DNA from 2 places in the Peribacillus sp. NJ4 genome. Region 2 is predicted to be linked to the other one. Evidence: a T-box and tRNA genes for the amino acid it is inferred to sense, from the RefSeq annotation. Region 2 holds a T-box; the other holds one or more tRNA genes.
The links. A T-box is a leader RNA that pairs with one kind of tRNA and senses whether it is charged. The one in region 2 lies ahead of thrS (threonine--tRNA ligase), so its partner is inferred to be a tRNA-Thr.
Positions count from the first base shown of each region.

Region 1: it has a tRNA-Thr gene. The T-box ahead of thrS (threonine--tRNA ligase) is inferred to sense a tRNA for this amino acid. The anticodon was not compared.

Region 1 is NZ_JAUCFQ010000001.1:704,681-708,939, reverse strand. It holds gene QUF94_RS03630 (TraR/DksA C4-type zinc finger protein) at 1-500, shown strand, start outside; gene QUF94_RS03625 (hypothetical protein) at 502-624, shown strand; tRNA gene QUF94_RS03620 (tRNA-Glu) at 666-737, opposite strand; tRNA gene QUF94_RS03615 (tRNA-Ser) at 741-831, opposite strand; tRNA gene QUF94_RS03610 (tRNA-Asn) at 833-907, opposite strand; tRNA gene QUF94_RS03605 (tRNA-Ile) at 920-996, opposite strand; tRNA gene QUF94_RS03600 (tRNA-Gly) at 1,002-1,075, opposite strand; tRNA gene QUF94_RS03595 (tRNA-His) at 1,080-1,155, opposite strand; tRNA gene QUF94_RS03590 (tRNA-Phe) at 1,172-1,247, opposite strand; tRNA gene QUF94_RS03585 (tRNA-Asp) at 1,271-1,346, opposite strand; tRNA gene QUF94_RS03580 (tRNA-Met) at 1,353-1,426, opposite strand; tRNA gene QUF94_RS03575 (tRNA-Ser) at 1,529-1,621, opposite strand; tRNA gene QUF94_RS03570 (tRNA-Ile) at 1,642-1,718, opposite strand; tRNA gene QUF94_RS03565 (tRNA-Met) at 1,729-1,805, opposite strand; tRNA gene QUF94_RS03560 (tRNA-Ala) at 1,834-1,909, opposite strand; tRNA gene QUF94_RS03555 (tRNA-Pro) at 1,927-2,003, opposite strand; tRNA gene QUF94_RS03550 (tRNA-Arg) at 2,015-2,091, opposite strand; tRNA gene QUF94_RS03545 (tRNA-Leu) at 2,101-2,189, opposite strand; tRNA gene QUF94_RS03540 (tRNA-Gly) at 2,202-2,276, opposite strand; tRNA gene QUF94_RS03535 (tRNA-Leu) at 2,285-2,366, opposite strand; tRNA gene QUF94_RS03530 (tRNA-Lys) at 2,375-2,450, opposite strand; tRNA gene QUF94_RS03525 (tRNA-Thr) at 2,473-2,548, opposite strand; tRNA gene QUF94_RS03520 (tRNA-Val) at 2,559-2,634, opposite strand; rRNA gene rrf (5S ribosomal RNA) at 2,646-2,761, opposite strand; rRNA gene QUF94_RS03510 (23S ribosomal RNA) at 2,880-4,259, opposite strand, start outside.
Region 2 is NZ_JAUCFQ010000001.1:1,287,517-1,291,775, forward strand. It holds gene QUF94_RS06450 (DUF7010 family protein) at 1-592, shown strand, start outside; gene QUF94_RS06455 (hypothetical protein) at 631-906, opposite strand; T-box leader at 1,028-1,247, shown strand; T-box leader at 1,276-1,499, shown strand; T-box leader at 1,529-1,750, shown strand; gene thrS (threonine--tRNA ligase) at 1,809-3,716, shown strand; gene QUF94_RS06465 (hypothetical protein) at 3,729-3,869, opposite strand; gene QUF94_RS06470 (hypothetical protein) at 4,005-4,166, opposite strand; gene QUF94_RS06475 (LysE family transporter) at 4,132-4,259, opposite strand, start outside.

The DNA of each region.
Region 1 (4,259 bases), 580 kb from region 2:
AATTATCATCCTATGATAATCATCCTGCTGACCTAGGAACAGAATTATTCGAGATGGAACGGAACCAAGCATTGGATGAGCATGCACAATCTGAAATGGAGAAAATCGAAGAAGCATTGAATGCCATAGATGAGGGTACGTATGGCCATTGTGAAACCTGTGATATAGAAATCCCCATCGATAGGCTTGAAGCGATCCCAAGCACTCTTTACTGTGTCGAGCATGCCCCAGAACGGCCTACTATACAAGACCGACCAGTGGAAGAGGATATATTGATTCCATCTAAGGGTGATCATTTTGAAAATCGTCATGGAAATGAAATAGTGGATAAAGAGGATAGCTTTGGTGAAGTCGCCAAATTCGGTACATCCGAAACGCCATCTGATTACACCGGCGATCATGACAATTATAATGATCTTTATAAAACCGAAGATGAAACGGATGGATTTCCAGAAGACTATGAAGGATTTGCAGCAAATGATATCGAAGGAAAAAAATAGGGTGGATATACCGAACAAAAAGCAAAAGGAATATGAAGATACATTAGATGAAGAAAATATCGATTCCCAGCTTGGAAACATTCCTTATAAACAAAAAGATACTTATATCAATGAAAAGAAATGAAAAAAAGAAGCATACATGAATGTATGCTTCCTTTTTTGTTATGACCCGTACGGGATTCGAACCCGTGTTACCGCCGTGAAAGGGCGGTGTCTTAACCGCTTGACCAACGGGCCAAATGGCGGAGAAGGAGGGATTTGAACCCTCGCGCCGCTCGCGCGACCTACACCCTTAGCAGGGGCGCCTCTTCAGCCTCTTGAGTACTTCCCCATGGCTCCGCAGGTAGGACTCGAACCTACGACCGTTCGGTTAACAGCCGAATGCTCTACCACTGAGCTACTGCGGAACAATATGAATATGGTGGGCCTAAATGGACTCGAACCATCGACCTCACGCTTATCAGGCGTGCGCTCTAACCAGCTGAGCTATAGGCCCATATTTGGAGCGGGTGAAGGGAATCGAACCCTCATCATCAGCTTGGAAGGCTGAGGTTTTACCACTAAACTACACCCGCGAAATGGGGCGACTGATGGGAATCGAACCCACGAATGCCTGAACCACAATCAGGTGCGTTAACCACTTCGCCACAACCGCCGTAATATGAAAGATATGGTGGCTCAGGACGGAATCGAACCGCCGACACAAGGATTTTCAGTCCTTTGCTCTACCGACTGAGCTACTGAGCCACATTTGTATTAAATTTAAAAAATGGCGGTCCCGACGGGAATCGAACCCGCGATCTCCTGCGTGACAGGCAGGCATGTTAACCGCTACACCACGGGACCTAATAATTGCGGGGACAGGATTTGAACCTGCGACCTTCGGGTTATGAGCCCGACGAGCTACCGGACTGCTCCACCCCGCGACGGTAATAATGAAACGATTTGCATCAAGTTTTCGTGAATATTGTTTTTTCGCTTCCTCTATGTAAGGTTGTTTCAAAACAACTTGCTGCTTTTTAAAAAAATGGAGGAGGTAGAGGGATTCGAACCCCCGCGGGATTTGACTCCCCTGTCGGTTTTCAAGACCGATCCCTTCAGCCGAACTTGGGTATACCTCCACGGCTTTAAAAAATGCATATGGTGGACCTTGTAGGACTCGAACCTACGACCGGACGGTTATGAGCCGTCTGCTCTAACCAGCTGAGCTAAAGGTCCTTATATTTATTGGTAGCGGCGGAGGGGATCGAACCCCCGACCTCACGGGTATGAACCGTACGCTCTAGCCAGCTGAGCTACACCGCCAATATAATATAAGTATCTGATTGAAAAATGGTGGAGCCTAGCGGGATCGAACCGCTGACCTCCTGCGTGCAAGGCAGGCGCTCTCCCAGCTGAGCTAAGGCCCCATTCATTAAAAATCACGTGGTCGGGAAGACAGGATTCGAACCTGCGACCCCTTGGTCCCAAACCAAGTGCTCTACCAAGCTGAGCTACTTCCCGCAATAAAAACATGGTGCGCCCGGCGGGAGTCGAACCTACAACCTTCTGATTCGTAGTCAGATGCTCTATCCAATTGAGCTACGGGCGCATATTAAGATGGTGCCGAGGACCGGAATCGAACCGGTACGGTAGTCACCTACCGCAGGATTTTAAGTCCTGTGCGTCTGCCAGTTCCGCCACCCCGGCACATACGAAAAGTGGAGCGGAAGACGGGATTCGAACCCGCGACCCCAACCTTGGCAAGGTTGTATTCTACCACTGAACTACTTCCGCATGAAAGATGCGGGTGAAGGGACTTGAACCCCCACGCCTTGCGGCGCCAGATCCTAAGTCTGGTGCGTCTGCCAATTCCGCCACACCCGCATATAAAATGGTGAGCCATGAAGGATTCGAACCTTCGACCCTCTGATTAAAAGTCAGATGCTCTACCAACTGAGCTAATGGCTCGTGCTTGTACTATTTCAAAATATGGTGCCGGCAAGAGGACTTGAACCCCCAACCTACTGATTACAAGTCAGTTGCTCTACCAGTTGAGCTACACCGGCAGGTGTAAAATGGTGGAGGATGACGGGATCGAACCGCCGACCCTCTGCTTGTAAGGCAGATGCTCTCCCAGCTGAGCTAATCCTCCATATAAAACCTGCTTGGCGACGTCCTACTCTCACAGGGGGAAACCCCCAACTACCATCGGCGCTGAAGAGCTTAACTGCCGTGTTCGGAATGGGAACGGGTGTGACCTCTTCGCTATCGTCACCAAACATTGTTAACATTTTTTTAAGACATATATTATTATAACGTCTTTTCGAAAAAATGCAAGAAGAAATTTTCATTCCTTCAAAACTAGATAATAAGAAGGTATTTCATTTTTTTAAAGCGTTGGTTAAGTCCTCGATCTATTAGTATCAGTCAGCTCCACATGTCGCCACGCTTCCACCTCTGACCTATCAACCTGATCATCTTTCAGGGATCTTACTAGCTTGCGCCATGGGAAATCTCATCTTGAGGGGGGCTTCATGCTTAGATGCTTTCAGCACTTATCCCGTCCGCACGTAGCTACCCAGCTATGCCTTTGGCAAGACAACTGGTACACCAGCGGTGCGTCCATCCCGGTCCTCTCGTACTAAGGACAGCTCCTCTCAAATTTCCTGCGCCCGCGACGGATAGGGACCGAACTGTCTCACGACGTTCTGAACCCAGCTCGCGTACCGCTTTAATGGGCGAACAGCCCAACCCTTGGGACCGACTACAGCCCCAGGATGCGATGAGCCGACATCGAGGTGCCAAACCTCCCCGTCGATGTGGACTCTTGGGGGAGATAAGCCTGTTATCCCCGGGGTAGCTTTTATCCGTTGAGCGATGGCCCTTCCATGCGGAACCACCGGATCACTAAGCCCGACTTTCGTCCCTGCTCGACTTGTAGGTCTCGCAGTCAAGCTCCCTTGTGCCTTTACACTCTACGAATGATTTCCAACCATTCTGAGGGAACCTTTGGGCGCCTCCGTTACTCTTTAGGAGGCGACCGCCCCAGTCAAACTGCCCACCTGACACTGTCTCCCACCCCGATAAGGGGCGCGGGTTAGAATTTCAATACAGCCAGGGTAGTATCCCACCAACGCCTCCACCGAAGCTAGCGCTCCGGCTTCTCAGGCTCCTACCTATCCTGTACAAGCTGTACCAAAATTCAATATCAGGCTGCAGTAAAGCTCCACGGGGTCTTTCCGTCCTGTCGCGGGTAACCTGCATCTTCACAGGTACTATAATTTCACCGAGTCTCTCGTTGAGACAGTGCCCAGATCGTTACACCTTTCGTGCGGGTCGGAACTTACCCGACAAGGAATTTCGCTACCTTAGGACCGTTATAGTTACGGCCGCCGTTTACTGGGGCTTCGGTTCAAAGCTTCGCTTGCGCTAACCTCTCCCCTTAACCTTCCAGCACCGGGCAGGTGTCAGCCCCTATACTTCGCCTTGCGGCTTCGCAGAGACCTGTGTTTTTGCTAAACAGTCGCCTGGGCCTATTCACTGCGGCTTTTCCGGGCTATTCACCCTAAAAAGCACCCCTTCTCCCGAAGTTACGGGGTCATTTTGCCGAGTTCCTTAACGAGAGTTCTCTCGCACACCTTAGGATTCTCTCCTCGCCTACCTGTGTCGGTTTGCGGTACGGGCACCTTACATCTCACTAGAGGCTTTTCTTGGCAGCGTGGAATCAGGAACTTCGGTACTATATTTCCCTCGCCATCACAGCTCCGCCTTAATGGA
Region 2 (4,259 bases):
TGGAATTGGCGTCATTTTCATGGCATTATTCGGCACGTTGTGGGCAGGTACCGGTGTAATGGGATTGCAAGGGTGGGGGTTTCCTTACGTGGAACTTGCTGCCATATTCGTAGGAATCATAATGGTTATAGAGGGCATTTCATTAATATATGCATCACAAAAAATGCCCGATCAAGTTTCAGAAAATGGGGCTAGGCGTTTGAAACGTATGAATTTCTGGTTTAATATCGTTTTCATTGCCGAAGGTTTGCTGATTGGGATTGCCATCGCCATCTGTAATATGATCAATCAGACCGATCTTATTCCTGGAGTCATCGCCATTATTGTAGGGATTCATTTTTTACCTTTGGCGGCGCTTTTCCAAATCAAGGTCTACTATGCAACAGGAGTGCTTCTCTGTTTATTGGCGCTTATCACATTGCTTATTGTGCCAGACACCGTCATGTTTGGGGAGCATCAAATCCTTGCACCGTTATCCTTGCTTGGCTTTGGATGCGCGCTAATTCTTTGGACCACTGGACTGACATTATTGCTTAGTGTAAAGAATCCAAGGGAAGCGAAAGAGGAAAATTCACACAATGAAAATCAATAGGAAACATACAAAAACCCGTCGTGGCGAACGGGTTTTGATTAATTTTTCATCCAGGTTAATAGCCTGATGATTTGAAATGGTTCATTCCAAACCAGAATGAAACTTAAAAGAAAGAAGGCAGCCACAGCCAGAAGCTTCGTCTTTCCTTTTTCACTTTTTAACATGGCCCCGAAACTAAATAACATACCAATAAGTAACGCACCGAATCCTGAGACCATTAGAAGCTCGAAGGATTTTGGTAAAAAAAAGGCGCAGCAAAATGATACGGCACCAATCACTGCAAATACGAAAGACCAATTGCTTAAACTTTTCATGACGACTCCTTTTTTACTAATTATACCAATTTAGTGTTTGTAATGAAATGAAAAAATTTGAGGTTGTCACTTATGGGAATATATTGTAATATATATAACAATATAAAAATCCATTTACATTTTAGAAGCATTGATAAGGACATGAATCATTTTTACGGTCTGCAGAGAGGGAAGGGCAGCTGCGAACTTCCTGGCTTAGGAAACTGATTTACCGCCTTTGAGCCATATCGGTGAACGAAAGTAACTGATATCGTCTAAGCTACGTTACAGCTCCAGAGCCATAAGTAATCTACTTATGGGAAATTGGGTGGAACCACGGGTATAACGCACTCGTCCCTTACTTAGGGATGGTGCGTTTTTTATTTTTATAATATTGCCATGATAAGGACATGAATCATTTTTACGGTCTGCAGAGAGGGAAGGGCAGCTGCGAACTTCCTGGCTTAGGAAACTGATTTACCGCCTTTGAGCTATATTGGTGAACAAGAGTAACTGATATCGTCTAAGCTGCGTTACAAGCTCCAGAGCCATGAGTGTTTTTTGCTTATGGGAAATTGGGTGGAACCACGGGTATAAACGCACTCGTCCCTTATATAGGGATGGGTGCGTTTTTTTATATAAAAATATTGCCATGATAAGGACATGAATCATTTTTACGGTCTGCAGAGAGGGAAGGGCAGCTGCGAACTTCCTGGCTTAGGAAACTGATTTACCGCCTTTGAGCTATATCGGTGAACGAGAGTACCTGATATCGTCTAAGCTGCGTTACAAGCTCCAGAGCCATGAGTGTTTCTTGCTTATGGGAAATTGGGTGGAACCACGGGTAAACGCACTCGTCCCTTGAATAGGGATGAGTGCGTTTTTTTATTATAAAAAGGGGTGTTTATGTGATGGGTGAAAAAATGATTAAGGTTCAATTCCCGGATGGGCAGCAAAAGGAATATCCGCAAGGGATGACAGTGGAAGGTGTGGCAGGGTCAATCAGCTCAAGTTTAAGGAAAAAGGCAGTAGCAGGAAAACTGGATAAGCAACTGGTTGATCTAAGTTTCAAGTTGAATAAGGATGCCGAACTGTCGATTTTGACTCTGGATTCGGATGAAGGTTTACAAGTTTTACGACATACATCGGCGCATGTTTTGGCTCAGGCTGTGAAAAGAATATACCGAAATGTGGAATTAGGGATGGGGCCAGTCGTGGAAGATGGTTTTTACTATGATTTTAAGTTAGATCATCCTTTGAGCTCAGAAGATTTACAAGCTATTGAAAAAGAGATGGAACATATCATAAGTGAAAATCTTGAAATTAAAAGGATCGAAGTGTCTTATGCAGAAGCTGTGAAGTTATTCCAGGATAGAGGGGAGTCATTCAAGTTGGATATAGCAAAGAATATCCCTAAAGATGAAAAACTAACGGTCTATCAACAGGGGGAATTCGTCGATCTTTGCAGAGGACCGCACCTTCCATCCACATCATTTGTAAAATCGTTCAAATTGACTCGTGTATCGGGAGCCTATTGGCGGGGAGATAATCAAAATGAAGTTCTTCAAAGGGTGTATGGCGTGGCTTTCCGAAAGAAAAAAGATTTACAGGATCATTATAAATTCTTGGAAGAGGCGGCCAAACGCGATCACCGAAAATTAGGGAAGCAGTTGGAGTTATTCATGTTTTCGGAGGAAGCTCCTGGAATGCCGTTTTATTTACCGAAAGGACAAATCGTTAGAAATGAATTGGAGAAGTTCTCGCGGGAGCTTCAGACTGAAGCTGATTACGACGAAGTTCGGACTCCTTTCATGATGAACCAGCGGTTATGGGAACAATCGGGTCACTGGGATCATTACCATGAGAATATGTACTTCACTGAGGTGGATCAAACAAAATTCGCTATGAAGCCAATGAACTGTCCAGGTCATATGCTTATTTTCAAAAACAATCTTTATTCTTACAGGGATTTACCCATCCGGATGGCCGAGTTCGGTCAAGTCCACCGTCATGAATATAGCGGTGCATTGAACGGGATGTTGCGGGTCCGTACATTTTGTCAGGATGATGCCCACATTTTTGTTCGGCAGGATCAAATCGAAAGTGAAATTAAACAAGTGTTTCATCTGATTGATAAGGTGTATCTCACTTTTGGTTTCGAGTATTCGGTGGAACTCTCGACACGTCCAGAGGATTCAATGGGCGATGATTCCCTTTGGGAAGCTTCTGAAACAGCCTTGAAAAATGTTCTGGAAAGCATCGGGATACATTATCAGTTAAATGAAGGGGACGGGGCATTTTATGGACCGAAAATTGATTTTCATATTAAAGATGCATTAAAACGAAGCCATCAATGTGCAACAATCCAACTTGATTTTCAGATGCCCGATAAATTTGATCTGACTTACATCGATGAAAATAATGAAAAAGTTCGTCCGGTCGTCATTCATCGTGCCATATTTGGGTCGATCGATCGTTTTTTTGGAATCCTGATAGAACATTTTGCCGGTGCTTTTCCGGTATGGCTTGCCCCGGTGCAAGTACAGATCATCCCTGTCTCACAAGTTCATTTGAATTATTGTTTAAAGGTTCAAAAAGAACTGAAGAATCAAGGCATAAGAGTGAAAATTGATGATCGGAATGAAAAGCTGGGGTATAAAGTCAGGGAAGCGCAGATGGGGAAAATCCCATATATGCTGGTCCTTGGCGATAAAGAGGAGAAAGAAAATGAAGTGAATGTCCGGAAATACGGGGAAAAAGAATTTGAAAATGTCGCAATAGAAACGTTCATCAAGAAAATGGTCCAGCAAATAAAAGAACGTAGCATCTAATATGAAAGCAGCTTAATCCAAATTCACGAGTAAATGCACGAAATTCACGAGTAAATGGGCGAAATTCACGAGTAAATGCACGGAATTCACGAGTAAATGGGCGAAACTCACGAGTAAATGCACGGAATTCACGAGTAAATGCGCGAATTTCACGAGTAAATGCCCATTGGATTAGGTTTGGATAAAAAAAGACAGCCGAATATATCGGCTGTCTTTTTTTATCTATCTACAAATCCATACCCAGCCAACGCCAGGAATGAACTGTTGGAAACAGTTAAAGTAAGATTATTAATACGAACTCACGAGTAAAGCATCGAAATTCACGAATAAATCCGCCAAACTCACGAGTAAATGCCTGAAATTCACGAGTAAAGCACCAAAACTCACGAGTAAATGCTTACAGCTCCTTAAATCTTTATGTAAACAAAACTTTGGCTGCCTGGATGGCAAAGTAAATGCCAATCCCTATAAGGGATATTCCTGAAATGATCGAAATGCCCATTAAAATAGGTTTGGATAAGAAACGTCTGAAGGTGCTGGCGA